Regions from separate parts of the Solibacillus sp. FSL K6-1126 genome, predicted to be linked through region 1. Evidence: riboswitches for the same ligand, from Rfam matches in the RefSeq annotation. Region 1 holds a riboswitch; the other holds the start of a gene.
What was found. A riboswitch is a leader RNA that binds a small molecule or an ion and turns the genes downstream of it on or off. The one in region 1 is predicted to bind FMN.
Positions count from the first base shown of each region.

Region 2: linked by a shared signal. The riboswitch ahead of ribE (riboflavin synthase) and the one ahead of MHH44_RS06875 (ECF transporter S component) in region 1 are both predicted to bind FMN.

Region 1 covers NZ_JBBOPD010000001.1:1,429,375-1,437,490, reverse strand. The annotation lists gene MHH44_RS06905 (aspartyl-phosphate phosphatase Spo0E family protein) at 1-112, shown strand, start outside; gene MHH44_RS06900 (VOC family protein) at 247-657, opposite strand; gene glnA (type I glutamate--ammonia ligase) at 797-2,143, opposite strand; gene MHH44_RS06890 (MerR family transcriptional regulator) at 2,184-2,579, opposite strand; gene MHH44_RS06885 (YitT family protein) at 2,886-3,743, shown strand; gene brnQ (branched-chain amino acid transport system II carrier protein) at 3,796-5,148, opposite strand; gene MHH44_RS06875 (ECF transporter S component) at 5,326-5,901, opposite strand; FMN riboswitch at 6,146-6,319, opposite strand; gene MHH44_RS06870 (hypothetical protein) at 6,424-7,647, opposite strand; gene MHH44_RS06865 (RNA polymerase sigma factor SigX) at 7,644-8,116, opposite strand, start outside.
Region 2 covers NZ_JBBOPD010000001.1:2,259,857-2,267,972, reverse strand. The annotation lists gene metE (5-methyltetrahydropteroyltriglutamate--homocysteine S-methyltransferase) at 1-636, shown strand, start outside; gene MHH44_RS11100 (hypothetical protein) at 653-811, shown strand; gene MHH44_RS11095 (hypothetical protein) at 906-1,109, opposite strand; gene MHH44_RS11090 (VC0807 family protein) at 1,133-1,816, opposite strand; FMN riboswitch at 2,136-2,273, shown strand; FMN riboswitch at 2,374-2,507, shown strand; gene ribE (riboflavin synthase) at 2,628-3,263, shown strand; gene ribB (3,4-dihydroxy-2-butanone-4-phosphate synthase) at 3,278-3,889, shown strand; gene ribH (6,7-dimethyl-8-ribityllumazine synthase) at 3,905-4,369, shown strand; gene MHH44_RS11070 (PadR family transcriptional regulator) at 4,508-4,825, shown strand; gene MHH44_RS11065 (DUF2812 domain-containing protein) at 4,818-6,017, shown strand; gene MHH44_RS11060 (DUF2812 domain-containing protein) at 6,193-6,828, shown strand; gene MHH44_RS11055 (hypothetical protein) at 6,876-7,388, shown strand; gene MHH44_RS11050 (LysE family translocator) at 7,715-8,116, shown strand, end outside.

The DNA of each region.
Region 1 (8,116 bases):
AAAAGACATGTACAAAAAAGCAAATGATCTAGGATTCACACACCCTGAAGTAGTACATTGCAGTCAAGAGTTAGACGAATTACTTAATAAGTATTCGGATACTGCTGCATAACAATAGAGAGAATACATAAATAATGTCGCTCAGGTTCTGTACCTAGACCTGCCGTATTTATGTTTTGTTATTAAAAAAGCGTTGGAGCATAAGCCCCAACGCTTTCTTTTTATTATATTTTTGTATATACACAATTAAATACCGTCCGTGTTCATCAATACAATATGCCAGCCATCCGGATCCGCAATCGTCACACCTTTTTCTGCCCAATACGGATTTTCCGGTGGAACTTCATCGTATCCCATATTAGCGAGTCGAGACTGTACAGTTTGAATTTGTTTGACATTAGGCATATAAAAAACGAGCAAATTATCTCCCGTTGGTGCAGGACATGGACTTCCATCAACATGCTCAGTAAATTCCAGATGATACGATGCATCCGGTAAACCAATCATGATGCCGGTATATCCACGATGCCCTTTAAAGCCACCAAGCTTCTTAAGACCAAGACCTTCACAGTAAAAACGTTCGATTTGTTCTAATTGATCAGTTGGCCGTGCGATACGAAATTGTGCTACATGTAATGTTTCTGTCCACTGTTTCATTTACATCCCCTCCTTCTTCCATTTTAGATAGAAAAGGAGAAAAATACTCTACAACATAAGGATGAAATCAAGATCCTACATATCGTATATCTGTTAATATGAAAAACGCGTTGGAGCATGCAGCCCCAACGCTTTCCTCTTAGTACATCTTCATATATTGGTCACGTTCCCACTGTGTAACGGTTGTGCGGAACATATCAAACTCCACTTCTTTTGCTTCTTTAAAGTTTGCATAAATATGTTCACCTAACGCATCGATGATTACTTCATCTTTCGCTAAAGTACTTAATGCAGCATCCAATGAACCTGGTAAACTTGCAATACCATAAGCTGCACGCTCTTCAGCATTCATCACATAAATGTTACGATCAACCGGTGCTGGTGGCTCGATTTCATTTTTTACGCCATCCAATCCTGCAGCCAAAATAACAGCCATTGCTAAGTAAGGGTTTGCAGATGGGTCAACTGAGCGTAATTCAATACGAGTTGATAGACCGCGAGATTCCGGAATACGTACTAATGGTGAACGGTTTTTTGGTGACCATGCCACATAACAAGGTGCTTCGTAGCCAGGTACTAAACGTTTGTATGAGTTGACAGTCGGATTCGTCACCGCTGTAAATCCTTGAACATGCTTTAATACACCTGCTAAGAAATGTTTTGCCGTTTTTGATAACTGTAAGTCTTCCCCTTCATCCCAAAACGCATTTTTGCTTCCTTGGAATAATGATAAGTTGAAATGCATTCCTGAACCGTTCACGCCGAATAATGGTTTTGGCATAAATGTCGCATGTAAGCCATGTTTACGCGCAATTGTTTTTACTACTAATTTGAATGTTTGGATGTTATCGCATGCTTCCACCGCGTTGGCATATTTGAAGTCAATTTCGTGTTGACCCGGAGCAACTTCATGGTGCGATGCTTCAATTTCAAAGCCCATTTCCTCCAATTCCAATACGATATCGCGGCGGCAGTTTTCCCCTAAATCTGTCGGTGCCAAGTCGAAGTAGCCACCATCATCGTTCAACTCTAATGTCGGGTTGCCTTTTTCATCTAATTTAAATAAGAAGAATTCTGGTTCAGGTCCTAAGTTAAAGCTTGTAAAACCTAATTCCTCCATTTCTTTTAACATTCTTTTTAAGTTAGAGCGAGGATCCCCTTCAAAAGGAGAGCCGTCCGGACGGGCGATGTCACAAATTAGTCGGGCTACTTTCCCTTTTTCTGCAGTCCATGGGAAAATCATAAATGTATCTAGGTCCGGGCGCAAATACATGTCAGATTCTTCAATACGTACGAAGCCTTCAATTGAAGAACCGTCAAACATCATTTTGTTATCCAGTGCTTTGTCTAACTGACTTACCGGAATTTCAACGTTTTTAATTGTTCCTAAAATATCGGTAAATTGCAGACGAATAAATTTAACATTTTTATCTGCTACAATTTTCTTAATGCTTTCTTTCGTTGCTTTGCTTGTTCCATTCACCATTACATTTGCCATACTTCAACACTCTCCTTTTTAGTTGGTCCTACTCAGTTTTATATTGAAAGAAACGCGATAAATCGCCTTGACGTAGCGATGTTTTTTGCATGCGCTGTGCCTGCAGCATTTCTTCACGCAATATAGTCCGCAATTCTGTATCTGTCACGCGTACCACGTCAGGTTTCTTTACATACTCTTTCGATCTCATTGCAAATACCTTTTTGACACCCGCCATATTAATGCCCTGGTCGAGTAACTCTCTTATTTCCAGCAATGCATCAATATCATCAAGAGAAAACATCCGGCGATTCCCTTCTGATCTGGCAGGGACGATTAGTTCATGTTCCTCATAATAGCGAATTTGTCTGGCCGTTAATTCCGTCAATTGCATAACCATGCTAATCGGCAGTAACGGCATAGCTCTTCGAAACTCTCGACTCATTATCTCGCCTCCCTCTTCTTACCATTTACTTTAAACTAATGTAATATCCCTTGTCAATTCAATGTTATAAAAACTAACATACGTTTTTTAGAACGATCTTATCGCATAATTCGAACATTCCCTTAAATGGTTTTTTAATCCATGTTACGTTTCAGTACATATCCCGTAATTAAATGACGTAAAATTTCATTACTATATACATTGATGCTATTTTTTTTGCAAAAAAGTTGGTTAATTTACTCGTTGAAAAGTCATCTGGCCGAAATTCATGTATAATTATTACCATGCAAATTGAGGGGGAATTTTATGTCGAAGCAAGACATCGCAAAGTCAATCGGACAAAAAATCATTGTTATTATTGGCGGTTTAATCGCCGCTTATGGATTAGAAGCAGTATTAATACCAAATAACGTATCGGATGGCGGAATTACGGGGATTAGTATCGTTATTTCTCAGCTAACGCCAATATCATTAGGCCTGCTGATCGCCTTACTAAACATCCCGTTTATTTATTTAGGATATAAACAAATCGGAAAAACATTTGCTATCAATTCTGTTATCGGGATTGCATCATTAGCAATCGGTACTTCGCTTATGCACCATGTACCAACAATCATTACTGGCGATGCGTTGCTTATTACAGTTGTAGGGGGGATCATTTTAGGTATCGGTATGGGTTTAGCACTCCGCAATGGTGGGGCTCTCGACGGGATAGACATGCTTGCTGTGTTACTTTCCAGAAAACTCCCTTTTGGTACAAGTGATCTCATTCTATTTTTAAACTTTTTCGTTTTCATTATCGTTTCGTTTGTTTTCGGATTCAAAGGTGCCTTGCTATCAGCAATTGCGTACTATATTGCATCGAAAGTTATCATAATTGTAGAAGAAGGACTAAGCGGCTCTAAAACATACAAAATTATTACGAACGAGCCACTTAAAATGGTCGAAACGATCCGGGACCGCTTAGGACGAAGCGCCACATTCAATACGGTATACGGTGCTTACTCGCATCAGGAGTTCCAAGAAATCACTTGTGTAATTAACCGAATGGAGGAAAGCAAAATAAAAGGAATCATTCGTGAAATCGATCCGAATGCCTTTGTGACGGTGTACGAAGTAGTCGAAGTTAAAGGAGGAAACTTCAAAAAGCAAAATATCCACTAAAACAGAAAACGGGTGTGTAAAAGGAAATTTTTCCTCTTACACACCCATTTTTTTAATTCGTATTTACTTCACCGCTGCGATTCGGAATACATAATCCGATAACAGCTCCAACTACAGCCGGTACAATCCATCCTAAGCCAATTGAATAAAGCGGCAAGTAGTCCGCATAGATCGTTGAAATAGATGACAACAAACTTACTTCAAATGCCGGTACACTACCGATCAATGCATTGTATCCATCAATTATACTAATAAAGAATACCAGCACAATCGCACCTGTAAATACAGGTTTTTTATAGTGAAACAACGGTCCTAAAAGTGCCAGGATTATTAACACAATTGCCAGCGGGTAAAGGAACATCAACACCGGAACCGCATATGTAATAATATTCGTTAACCCAAAGTTCGCAATGATAAAAGAAACAGCACATAGCATCACTACAAATGTTTTATAGCTGATTTTCGGAAACACTTCATGGAAAAACTCACTGCATGAAGTAATGAGCCCAATACTTGTTTTCAAACATGCAAGTACAATAATAATCGCCAACAAAATCGCACCGTATGAGCCGAAGTAATGATCAGCTACAGCCGCAAAAATTTGCCCGCCATTTTCAAATGTACCAATAGCGGTTACACTTGATGCTCCCATGTAAGCAATCAGACCGTATATTAGCATCATTAATGCCATTGCAAAAATACCCGATTTCCAAGTCGCTTTTGCAATTTCTTTTTTATCTGTAATACCTGTCCGTTTAATCGCATGGATGACTACAATACCGAACGCAAGTGAAGCAAGTGCATCCATCGTATTATAGCCTTCTTTAAATCCTGTCATAAACGCCTCGTTAATATAAGTCCCAGCAGGCTCAACAAATTTCCCCATCGGAGAAAATAGACTAATTCCGATTAATACAAATAAAAATATTAAAAAGGCTGGCGTTAAATATTTTCCGATAATGTCCATTATTTTCGCCGGATTTAACGAAAAGTAAAAAACTATCGTGAAGAAAATAAAACTGAATACTGCTAGCCACAATGTTGCCTGCGAAGGATCGATAAACGGTTCAAATCCAACGACAAACGGCACGGTTGCTGTACGTGGAATTGCAAAAAACGGCCCGATTGTTAAATATAAAGCCAATGCAAAAAACAATCCAAACACCGGATGTACTTTACTTGCCAAATCACGCAATCCATTACTTCCCGACAATCCGATTGCCAGAATTCCTAAAAACGGCAAACCAATTGCCGTAACTAAAAAGCCAATTAGCGCAAACCAATAATTCGTTCCTGCCAATTGCCCCATTTGAATCGGAAATATTAAATTTCCCGCTCCAAAAAACATACCAAACAGCATCGTTCCGATTACTGCATAGGTTGAAAATGGTATTTTTTTGTCCATCATATTCTCTCCCAAGATGTCATTTCATGGTGTTTTAATGAAACGTCCTAATTTTCTTAACAATGTACAATATCATATCAGCCCTATAACAGAATGACAATAGTAATAGTAAATATAAAAGGAGCGGTGTCATAAAGTTAACACTTTTACGACATCGCTCCAAATTTTATTATTTAATTAAGCTAAATATTGTCGGCGCTGATTTTCAATCCATACACGCATTGTACGGTAAAGCATCGTCACGACAACAATCATCATAATTCCTTTAACAATATTAAATGGTAAAATACCCAGTACGATCGTTTCGTACATATTATATTCGAAGCCTAGTAAGTACGTATACAGCGGTAAGAACGCCACATAATTTAATGCTGCCATTCCTAGTGACATAACAACCGTAGAAACAACTAAGCCAGTCATTAACCCTTTTGCAGAAGGGAATTTTTTATAAATATAGTAAGCTGGTAAAATGAATAATACACCTGTAGCAAAGTTTGCCATATGACCTACCGGAATCCCTTCAGGAGCCCCTGTGTAAATCCAGTCAAGCACATTTTTGACAAGTTCAACTAGAATACCCGCAACAGGACCCATTGTAATCGCCGCAATCAATGCTGGCACATCACTGAAATCAATTTGTAAAAACACTGGGAACCATGGTAGTGGGAAGTTTAACAACATTAGAACAAATGAAACTCCACTCAGCATTGCGATTGTTACGAATGATCGTAACTTTAAACTTCTTTTTTGCATATAAATCTCTCCTCTTTGCTGATTCCATCTCGCAAGAAGAAAGGACGTATCAAATCATTTCATGAAAAAACCCTTATACTCAAATAGAGCATAAGGGAGAAATAGGCACACTTAAATAAAGGGTCTATCAGTGCATTTGCAGCAATTCCTGATTTTTGTATACGAAAAAATATTCCGCAACAAATAAGGAACTTGAAAATAAGTACTGCAAAGCACGGCATTTTCAAAAAAATGACGACCGTACCTTCACCTTCTCCCATCCAGACTATACTGTCGGCTTTGGAATCGCACCAAATCCTGCACACAAAAGTGGCTCGCGGGCTCGAAAAGTTTGACATAACTTCCTCCAAGTAAATGGTCAGAGGTTATCACTTTTATTACCGCCGGTCGGGAGTTACACCCTGCCCCGAAGATGAATCAATATGAAATTATGTAACAATTACCTTGCTACAATTCTTATTATATATAAAAAAAAGGAATTGTAAAGCCCATTGCTTACAATTCCTAGTAAATTAATTTGGATTATTGAAATTCATAATGGATACGATTTGCAGCTATCGGCTTCTCCACTGGTTTTGTGAAATCAAAACCGCCCCATTGTTCCTGTACAATATTTTCGAATTTGACTTGTTTATCAAAACTTGCCGCTGTCATTATTAACCCTTCAATCATTCGCATTGCTTGTGCAGGCTCGTAATTCTCCAAGTTTAAAGGCTCTTCAAATGTAATCGTAACGACTGATTCAGCGTCTTCAACTTTTAAATATACACCTGGCAATATAACCGTTCTATATATATCGTTCGCTTCCACCGTCATATTTTTGATTGCTTCTTCGACATTTGTAAAGCTCATTCGGAAATTCGGACTTAAATATACCGCCCCATTGCGCATCTGATACATAAAATAATTATATTGAGCGTTCTCATCGTTTAATAGAAACGGCTCATTTACATCGCCAATATGATCGAAGTAAATTGGTTTTCCGGAGATATTTTCTATTTGCACTTCCGTATATGCATCACTGAAAGTATCGACAAGTGAACCAAGATAATTCGATAAGGAAGCTGTTCCTGCATCATATTGGTGACCTTCCGGCAATATGTGAACAAGCGTGTTCCCTTCTTCTCGCAATTCACCCTTGTAAGGATGATATTCATTAAACCCGAGCGACTGTTCATCAAGCAACGGACTGAATGTATTATAAAGTTCCAGCTTTGACGGATTTTCTGTACCTGTTTTTTCGGCAACAACTTCATTTGGAATCAATATGCTCACTGGTACGCTTTCTGCATCATCCCCTGAAAGACCAATTTCTAATAATGTGTTGTCGGCAAGCTCATTTTCATAAACTAACGTTTGCTCCGGTTGAGCTTCCGTCGTAAAACTATTAATCATGGAGCGCTCATGTTGTGTAGACGCATCTTCTTTTGCACTCATCGTCATATTTTCTTCCGTTTCTGGAGTCTGAATGTCAAATGTTTCATTTTGCATTGTGACGGACTCATTATTCCCTATAAATTGTGCGCTGATTAAAACAATAATAAATATTGATGCAATCGAAACGAATAACGGTGCCCAACGGATTCCTTTTTGATTGTTTTGCTGTATATGAGGCGGATCTTCATTAAATGCTCCATCATCCTTTAATCGATTAAATACCTCATCTTTTGAACGATGATCGGTTACTTTCGGTGCTTTTTTCAGAAAAAGTTCAATCTCTTTTTCATCCCAATGCTCCTTTTTCATAATGGATTCGCCTCCCTTCCTTCTTGCGCTTCCAATAGCAGCCGCAGATTCTTTAAAGCACGGTGCTGTGTCGTTTTAACTTTGCCGGGCGTCCACCCTAAAATTTCAGCTGTTTCCTGGATGGACAGTTCTTGAATAAATCGCATAATAATAACCATTTTCTGATCTCCTGAACATTCTTCCAATGCAACCAATAATTGATGGAGCTGATCATTTAATTCGGTAAATTGTTCAGGTGAAGGGATTGGGCTTACGAGTTGCTCTGTCTCCCAATCAAATGCTGTAAATGCATGCTTATCACGTACTTGTTTTTTTCTGAAATAATCGATCGCTACATTTTTTGCTATTGAAAACAGCCAGGTTTTTTCAGAGCTTTTCCCTTCGAAACGGTCGTATGATTTTAATACACGAACATACACTTCATGGGCAAGATCCTCAGCTGTGGTACGGTCTTTTACTAAGTAGAACA
Region 2 (8,116 bases), 830 kb from region 1:
ACGGAAAAACCTGTAAAAGGGATGTTGACGGGACCCGTTACAATATTGAACTGGTCATTTGTAAGAAATGATTTAGCTCGCTCAGAAGTTGCTTATCAAATCGGCCTGGCACTAAGAGAAGAAGTAAGAGCACTTGAAAATGCGGGAATCAATATTATTCAAGTAGATGAACCTGCATTGAAAGAAGGCTTGCCGATCCGTAAAAGTCTGCATAAGGCTTATATCGATGCAAGTGTAGATGCGTTTAAATTAGCGACAAGCGGTGTGCGTGAAACGACCCAGATTCATACACATATGTGTTATTGTGAATTCAACGATTTTTTAGATGTAATAGAATCATTGGATGCGGATGTGATTTCAATTGAAACGTCACGAAGCCACGGAGAACTCATAAAAGTACTAAAAGAAACACCATACAAACTAGGAATTGGTTTAGGTGTATATGATATTCATAGCCCGCGTATTCCAACTGTGGAAGGAATGGCAGCCATTATTGAAAAAGGTAAAAAAGTAATCGCAAAAGAACAATTTTGGATCAATCCCGATTGTGGCCTGAAAACTCGTACGGAACAAGAGACGATTGCATCATTAAAAAATATGGTGGCCGCAAAAGAGCGACTAAAACAGTTGAATTAATGAAGGGGCGGTTACTATGAATCAAATGAAAACAAATTACAGCCCCGTGTTTTTGACGGCTATAATGAATGGCTTTACAGGAAGTTATACAAAAAAGCTTAAAGAGTTGCGTGATGAATTGATGGCGACATATCCAGCGGATGCAAAGGAGATACAAAAGCATATTATTCAGTAAAAGCAGAGGTAGTTGGAAGATGTAATTTTTTGTAATATAGAAAATGAGAGGCCCATTGCGGTTGCAATGGGCTTTTAGTAAGTGGAAGTCTAAATTAAAATGTTCCTTTAAATTTCTCGGGCTTTACGACATAGCCCTCAATGATAAATCCACAATGTGTACATATAATGTATTCGATATTGCAACCCAAACTCAATTTATTAACAGGGGCCATAACACTGTAGCCGCTATGTTTTCCTCTACCTAATTCCGTGCCGCCGCATTTTGGACATTCTTTTACATTTGCTGTGTTCTTCATCACCATCATCCTTTCACAAAAAATTACTTCGCCATAACTTCAGGTTCCGGCAGCTTTTCATCATTTTTTTCCTGTACCCTGTTCGTGTAATTTTGCACGATTACATTAATGTAGAAGAACATACCCATTACTATGCCGGAAAACAGCCAGCTTGCTATACGTTTATAAATCAGCATATCCCCATAGCTGTCAATTCCGTATTTCTGTAGCAGAAAGACCGTAATTCCTGCCATAACAAGTCCTCGAATAATGAAAACAATCTGGATCAGCTGAAACCATTCGAAAATCCCTTTTTGAAAGAACAAAGCTTTACTGTCCTTTCGTGCATAGCCTTGCAAATATGCAAAATCAATTGCAACATACAAAGGAAAAGGCTTTTTTATAATAAATAAAATTACATAGAGAAATGTGTAAAAAAGACCTAAATAAACATTATTCCAAATCATTTGCTCCGCTGAACCTGACAATAAATCTACTGTAGTACCTATAAGCATCGAGCCTAAAATAAACAAGCCCGTCACATTAAACTGCCGATCCTTAGCAAAGCGGTAAACAGTATAAATTATCCCGGGAACAGTGGACAGCAGCATCGCAGCATAGTCACCAAAAGGCTCTCGGCCAAACTTCCATATTGCATAGGGTAAAGCTGCATAAAACAGTAGTTCTAAAAAGATAAGATATTTATTCGACTGTGAATTATTCGCCATAAAAGCCTCCATTATCGTTAAAAAGGTATTTGTTTTTTTTATATTACTGAAGATTATCCGACACTATATTTTATACAAATTAAAACTTAAAAAAAGCAACCAAGCAAATGAGAGACAATTAAAATCAGCTTGCAATAAGTCCTTTCTATTTTCTGTGATATTATGTATATTCTTCTACGTATTACCATGAGTAAAGTTTCAAAATATTAATTTGATAGAGGGGTAGATGTAAAAAGATTGAGGGAACAAAAAGTAAGTAAGTGCTAAAATACTATTAGCTTTTTAATTTATTTATGTTACAATAACTTTCAAATAAAATAATTTCCTTCGGGGTCGGGTGAAATTCCCAATCGACGGTGATGAGTTAATCTCTAAGCCCGTGAGCCACTTTTTTGTGTGCAGGATTTTGGTGCAAATCCAAAGCCGACAGTTATAGTCTGGATGGGAGAAGGAATGGTAACACATTTTTAAAATTTTTTGATTTTTAATGTGGTTTTTTGCTATACACTTTTCCTGTCGCGCCTTGTGACGGGATTTTTTTATTTCCATTGAAAAATAATTTCCTTCGGGGTCGGGTGAAATTCCCAATCGACGGTGATGAGTAATCTCTAAGCCCGTGAGCCACTTTTGTGTGCAGGATTTGGTGCAAGTCCAAAGCCGACAGTTATAGTCTGGATGGGAGAAGGAAGCAATGTCAGCAGTTTTTTGAAAATTATCTTCAAAAAGCTTATTTGATGATGCTCAATTTTCCTCTCATCGAACTCCGACTTCAATCGGGGTTCTTTTTTATTATTAAAAAGAGGTGAGCAGGATGTTTACAGGAATCATTGAAGAACTTGGAACGGTTGAAACGATCAGCCAGTCCACACAAGCGATGGAACTAGCCATTCGCGCAAGCAAAATTTTAGAGGATGTCCAACTCGGGGACAGTATTGCCGTTAACGGTGTCTGTTTGACCGTAAAGCATTTCTCGCCAACCGTATTTTTGGCGGATGTTATGCCGGAAACCGTCAAAGCAACCAGCCTCCAGCAATTAGCAGCAGGTAAGCCTGTCAATTTGGAACGGGCAATGTCGGCGAATGGTCGTTTCGGGGGGCATATTGTATCGGGCCACGTGGATGGGATAGCGACAATTCAACGGAAAAGACCGGTCGCCAATGCAGTTTATATTGATTTGGCAATGGAAAAGCATTTGATTGCAGAATGCATCAAGAAAGGCTCGATTACAGTAGACGGCACGAGTTTAACGATTTTTGAGGTGACAGACACATTCATTACCATTTCCTTAATCCCTCATACGTATGAGCAGACTGTACTAGGCTATAAAAAGCCAGGAGATGTTGTGAACATTGAAACAGATCTAATCGGAAAATATGTAAAAAAACATTTACAAAATCAAACGGGAAGTACGATTACAATGGACTTTTTGCAACGTACCGGATTTTAAAGGAGTGGTGATAAATGAATACGATTGAAGAAGCAATTCAGGCATTGAAAAACGGTGAGATTATTATTGTGTCAGATGACGAGAACCGTGAAAATGAAGGGGATTTTCTTGTGTTAGGAGAATTCGCTACACCGGAAAATATTAATTTTATGGCGCTTTATGGAAGAGGGTTAATTTGTACACCAATTTCATCTGCAATTGCAGAAAAGCTTTCCCTTCATCCAATGGTGCAAAGCAATACCGATACATATCAAACGGCTTTTACGATTAGTATCGATCATATCCATACAACGACAGGTATAAGTGCATTTGAGCGTTCTAAAACGATGTTAGCATTGCTGGATCCAGCAACAGAACCGGGGCATTTTCATCGTCCGGGCCATGTATTCCCCCTCATTGCAAAACAGGGGGGCGTGTTGGAACGTCGAGGGCATACGGAAGCAGGCGTTGACCTGGCAAAGCTTTGCGGTTCGAATGAAGTCGCGGTCATCTGTGAAATTATGAACGAAGATGGTTCAATGGCCCGCTTGCCGCAGCTCGAAAAGCTAGCGCAAAAACATAAACTGAAATTTATTACAATCGAAGACTTAGTTCAATATATAAAATTAACTACCGTATCGGTATAAAAAGGAGCAATTAAAATGGGAAAAACATTTGAAGCACAATTAGTCGGAACAGATTTGAAAATCGGAATTGTCGTTGGGCGATTCAATGAATTTATTAATGATAAGTTATTAAGCGGTGCACTGGATGGTTTAAAACGTCACGGTGTTGACGAAGCAAACATTGATACAGCATGGGTGCCAGGTGCTTTTGAAGTACCGTTTGTTGCAAAAAAAATGGCTGAAACAAATAATTATGATGCAGTAATCGGTTTAGGTACGGTCATTCGCGGATCAACTACACATTACGACTATGTATGTAACGAAGCAGCAAAAGGAATTGCCAAAGCAGGCTTGGATACAGGGGTTCCGGTAATTTTCGGTATTGTCACAACAGAAAATATCGAACAGGCGATTGAACGCGCTGGTACAAAAGCGGGTAATAAAGGCTACGACAGCGCAATGTCCGCTATTGAAATGGCAAACTTGAATAAGATGTTTTAAGAATGCTTAGTGCTGACCACTCCAACATGTTGGAGTGGTTTTTCGTTTTCTTTTAATAACAAGTTTACAAATTATTCCCTGTCATTTACTATTATGTCAGACGATATATCGCATGACATAATAGTTGGAGGAATGAATATGTCTTATAATGGCGGGCCAATGACTGAAGCAATGTACTACGTATTATTGGCGTTAATGCGTCCAAATCATGGCTATCAATTAATGCAGTCCATTACAGAAGTATCAAAAGGCCGTTTAACAATGGGGCCCGGAACGTTATATGGTGTCCTATCACGAATGCAAAAAGACGGATTAATCGCTTTGGCAAAAGACGATGGGCGGCGAAAAATATATGAAATTACGAAAGAAGGCGAGCATGCATTAAGAATAGAATATGCTCGTCTAAAATCTCTGATTTTCGACAGCAGTATATTAGAGGAGGGAAACGATGACTAAAATGGTGCGCAAAATCAGACCAACCAACTACTGGCGAATCGGAGAACACGAAAGCTGGTTTTCGGATATGTCGTTACAGGGGCTCCACCTTCATAAAATGGGAACAAATTTAGCCCATTTTAAAAAAGGTGACCCGAAGCGAATTGAATACCGGATTGAAGTGACAGATAGGAAATTAATTACCTATGAGCAAATTGATCTGTACGAGGAAAACGGCTGGAAATATGTCACAAGCTATCAATGGTTTCATGTTTTCTCTTCACTAACTGAAAACAATGCACCCGAAATCCATACAGATTCTGCAGAACAGGCATTTACATTACAGCGGCTAAGTAAAAAACTCGTATTTAATTTAGTATGGATTTCTCTTGTAGTGGCCCTGATTCTAGGTATGCTTTTGGCAATGTGGTTTTTGGATGGAGCACCTGTATTACGTTTAGTTGAAGGATATGTCGTACAGCAAAGTATCCTTACTCTCGTCTATATTCACTATGTTTTTTACGCCATAAGAGCTTTATTGGCGATTAAAGAATTGAAAAAAAGTTTAAATGAAGGCAAAGCCATCAACCATCATGCCCCTTGGAAAAAAAGTTTGCGAAAAAATGGTGTATTTTCGGTTGTCTTTATAGGGATTATTCTCGTAAGCGGCTTAATTATGCCACTTTACCAATTAAAAAAAATGGATAACTATACACTTCCAAAGAATGATGAAAACTTGCCGTTTGTTCGTTTAGCCGATATCGAACAAAATCCACAGCTAATCCGGGATGAATATTATACAGATGAAATCGATTGGGCAAACCGTTATTCAACAAATTGGAGTATCTTTGCACCCGTTCAGTTTGAGACCGACGAAAGTGGAATAATTAAGGATGAAATGTGGTTAGATAAAAGTGGTACATACTCACCGAGCGTTTCTACTGAAATATACAATTTAACATTTCAGGCGTTCGCTAAACCATTGCTGTCTGACTTGATGGAGTGGCATACATACGGAGATGAAAGGGAAAGTTTCATAGAAAGGAAACACCCTGGCTTTGATCACCTTATTACTCGCGAGGATGAAGAATGGAAACAATTAGTTGCATCAAAAGATAAGGTGGTAATGTATATACGTTATTACGGATATGCAGAGCTGGATGTTCTAGTGGAGAATGCAGCTCAGAAAATATTGCTGCTTGCGGATAGTTAGTTCCAAGCGGTGTAAAAGGCAATCTTACATGGGTAGGGTTGCCTTTTTGCTGTGAAAAATTTCAATTTTTTTATTTCGTCAGGGAGTGCTGAAATAGATTCCAGGTCCTTATTTTTTATTTACAAACAATCCCTTCTATTCTATTGTTAGGTAAGACTTACAAGGAGGTAGAGCGATGGCAGAAATAGTACTTAGAATAAGACCAAGGCAGTATTGGCGTATGAAGGAACATGAAAGCTGGTTTTCAGATATGTCCGAGCAAGGGCTGCATTTTTATGAGATTGGCACATATATTGCCAAGTTTAAAAAAGGTGATCGTAAAAGAATGGATTACCGACTGGAACTGGCAAAAAGCAAATATATATCGAGTGAAAAAATTCGGTTATACGAAGAAAGCGGCTGGGACTATATTGCGAGTGACCGCAATTTTCACGTATTTGCAGCACCGACTGAACGTAAAGCAAATGAACCTCCAATAAATCGAGAAGAGCAAATCTCAATAGCAAAAAAAGCTTTTAATAAAACAATATTTAATTTTATAGTTAATTTAATTGCAATTATTGTAATCACTACGGTCTTCGTCAAATCTTTCGAAAACGGAAATATTTCTGTTTTGCAACTGATAGATGGATATACACTTGCTCCATTGTTAGTATTATTCGTTAATTTTATACAAATACTTCCGATAGGTAAAAGCTTATTTGGAATCAATCGTTTGCATAATGAACTTAAGGCTGGGATATTAGACAATCAACAAAAACCATGGGAAAACTTTTACCGGTCAGGTATTGTCTACAGTTTCATATATTAGTAATTACATTAACTCTTGTGTTTATACCGATTTACCAAATATGGAGTATGAAAACAACCCCTTTACCAGAAGAAGATACAGGGCTGCCAATTGTCCGACTTGCTTCAATTGAAAATCAGCCGCATCTTAAAAGGAAGCCATTTTACTTCGAAGGCGAGGATTTGGGAAGCACCTACTCATCACAGTGGAATATTTTTGCTTCTGTCCAATATGATTCAACAGAAATGGGCGTTATTCAGGAAGGGGAATGGTACGATCCAAATCATGCATATCAACCATCAATCTCATCGGAAGTTTATAAGCTACGTTTCAATTCCCATGTTAGCTCACTAGTTAATGAGTTAATAATCAAGCATACATATGGAAGTGATCCTGCAAGTTTTAAAGAAAGAAAACACACAGCTTTTGATCGTCTGCTGATTAGGGATAATTCTTTTCATAAAGATTTTCTTTTTGTAAGGGGTCGGACCGTGATGTATATCAATTATAGGGGTCAGGTTAAAGATGATGTAATCATAGAGAAAGCTGCTGAGAAAACGGCATTACTTGCTGACGATTGAAGGAGTCGCTAGTAATATTCTAATAAACATTTAAATCATCTAATATCAAGTTGACATCTTCTAATAAGTTACCGATTTTCTAATATATAAGACAATTGTTCTAATAATGCTTTTAGATGTTCAAATAAACATTCGGAAAATGCTAATAACCTGTTGAAGTTTTCTAATAAATATAAAATTCTTCTAATAAAATCAGTCACCGGTCATATCATTAGAAGGCATAGAAGTAAAGCCATACTAACAATCCATAAAACTGAAAATCCTCTAGCCTCATTCGGATGAATTATGTTAACATATTTAAAAATTCAGAAAATGAAGGTGATTAAATGGAGAATGTTCTGTTCTTTATAATTGCGTGTATACTGCTCATTATTTTACCGGGTCCTGATACAGCGATCGTTACGAAAAATACGATTGTTAACGGACAAAAGGGGGGTTTTCAAACGATGGTCGGTTCTTGTGCGGGATTAACCGTCCATACTATTGCAGCCGTTGCAGGGCTATCGGCGATAATTGTAAAGTCTGCCGTAGCATTTACAGTACTGAAATACGTCGGAGCAGCCTACTTATGCTACTTAGGCGTAAAAACATTGATGAGCATGCGTTCGAAAAAGGCAGATACGGAGGAAATGACGGACATTCCCGAAATTGAAGCAAAAGGCAATTCTTATTTTAAACAGGGTCTCATTACTAATATCACAAACCCTAAAGTAGCGGTTTTCTTCCTT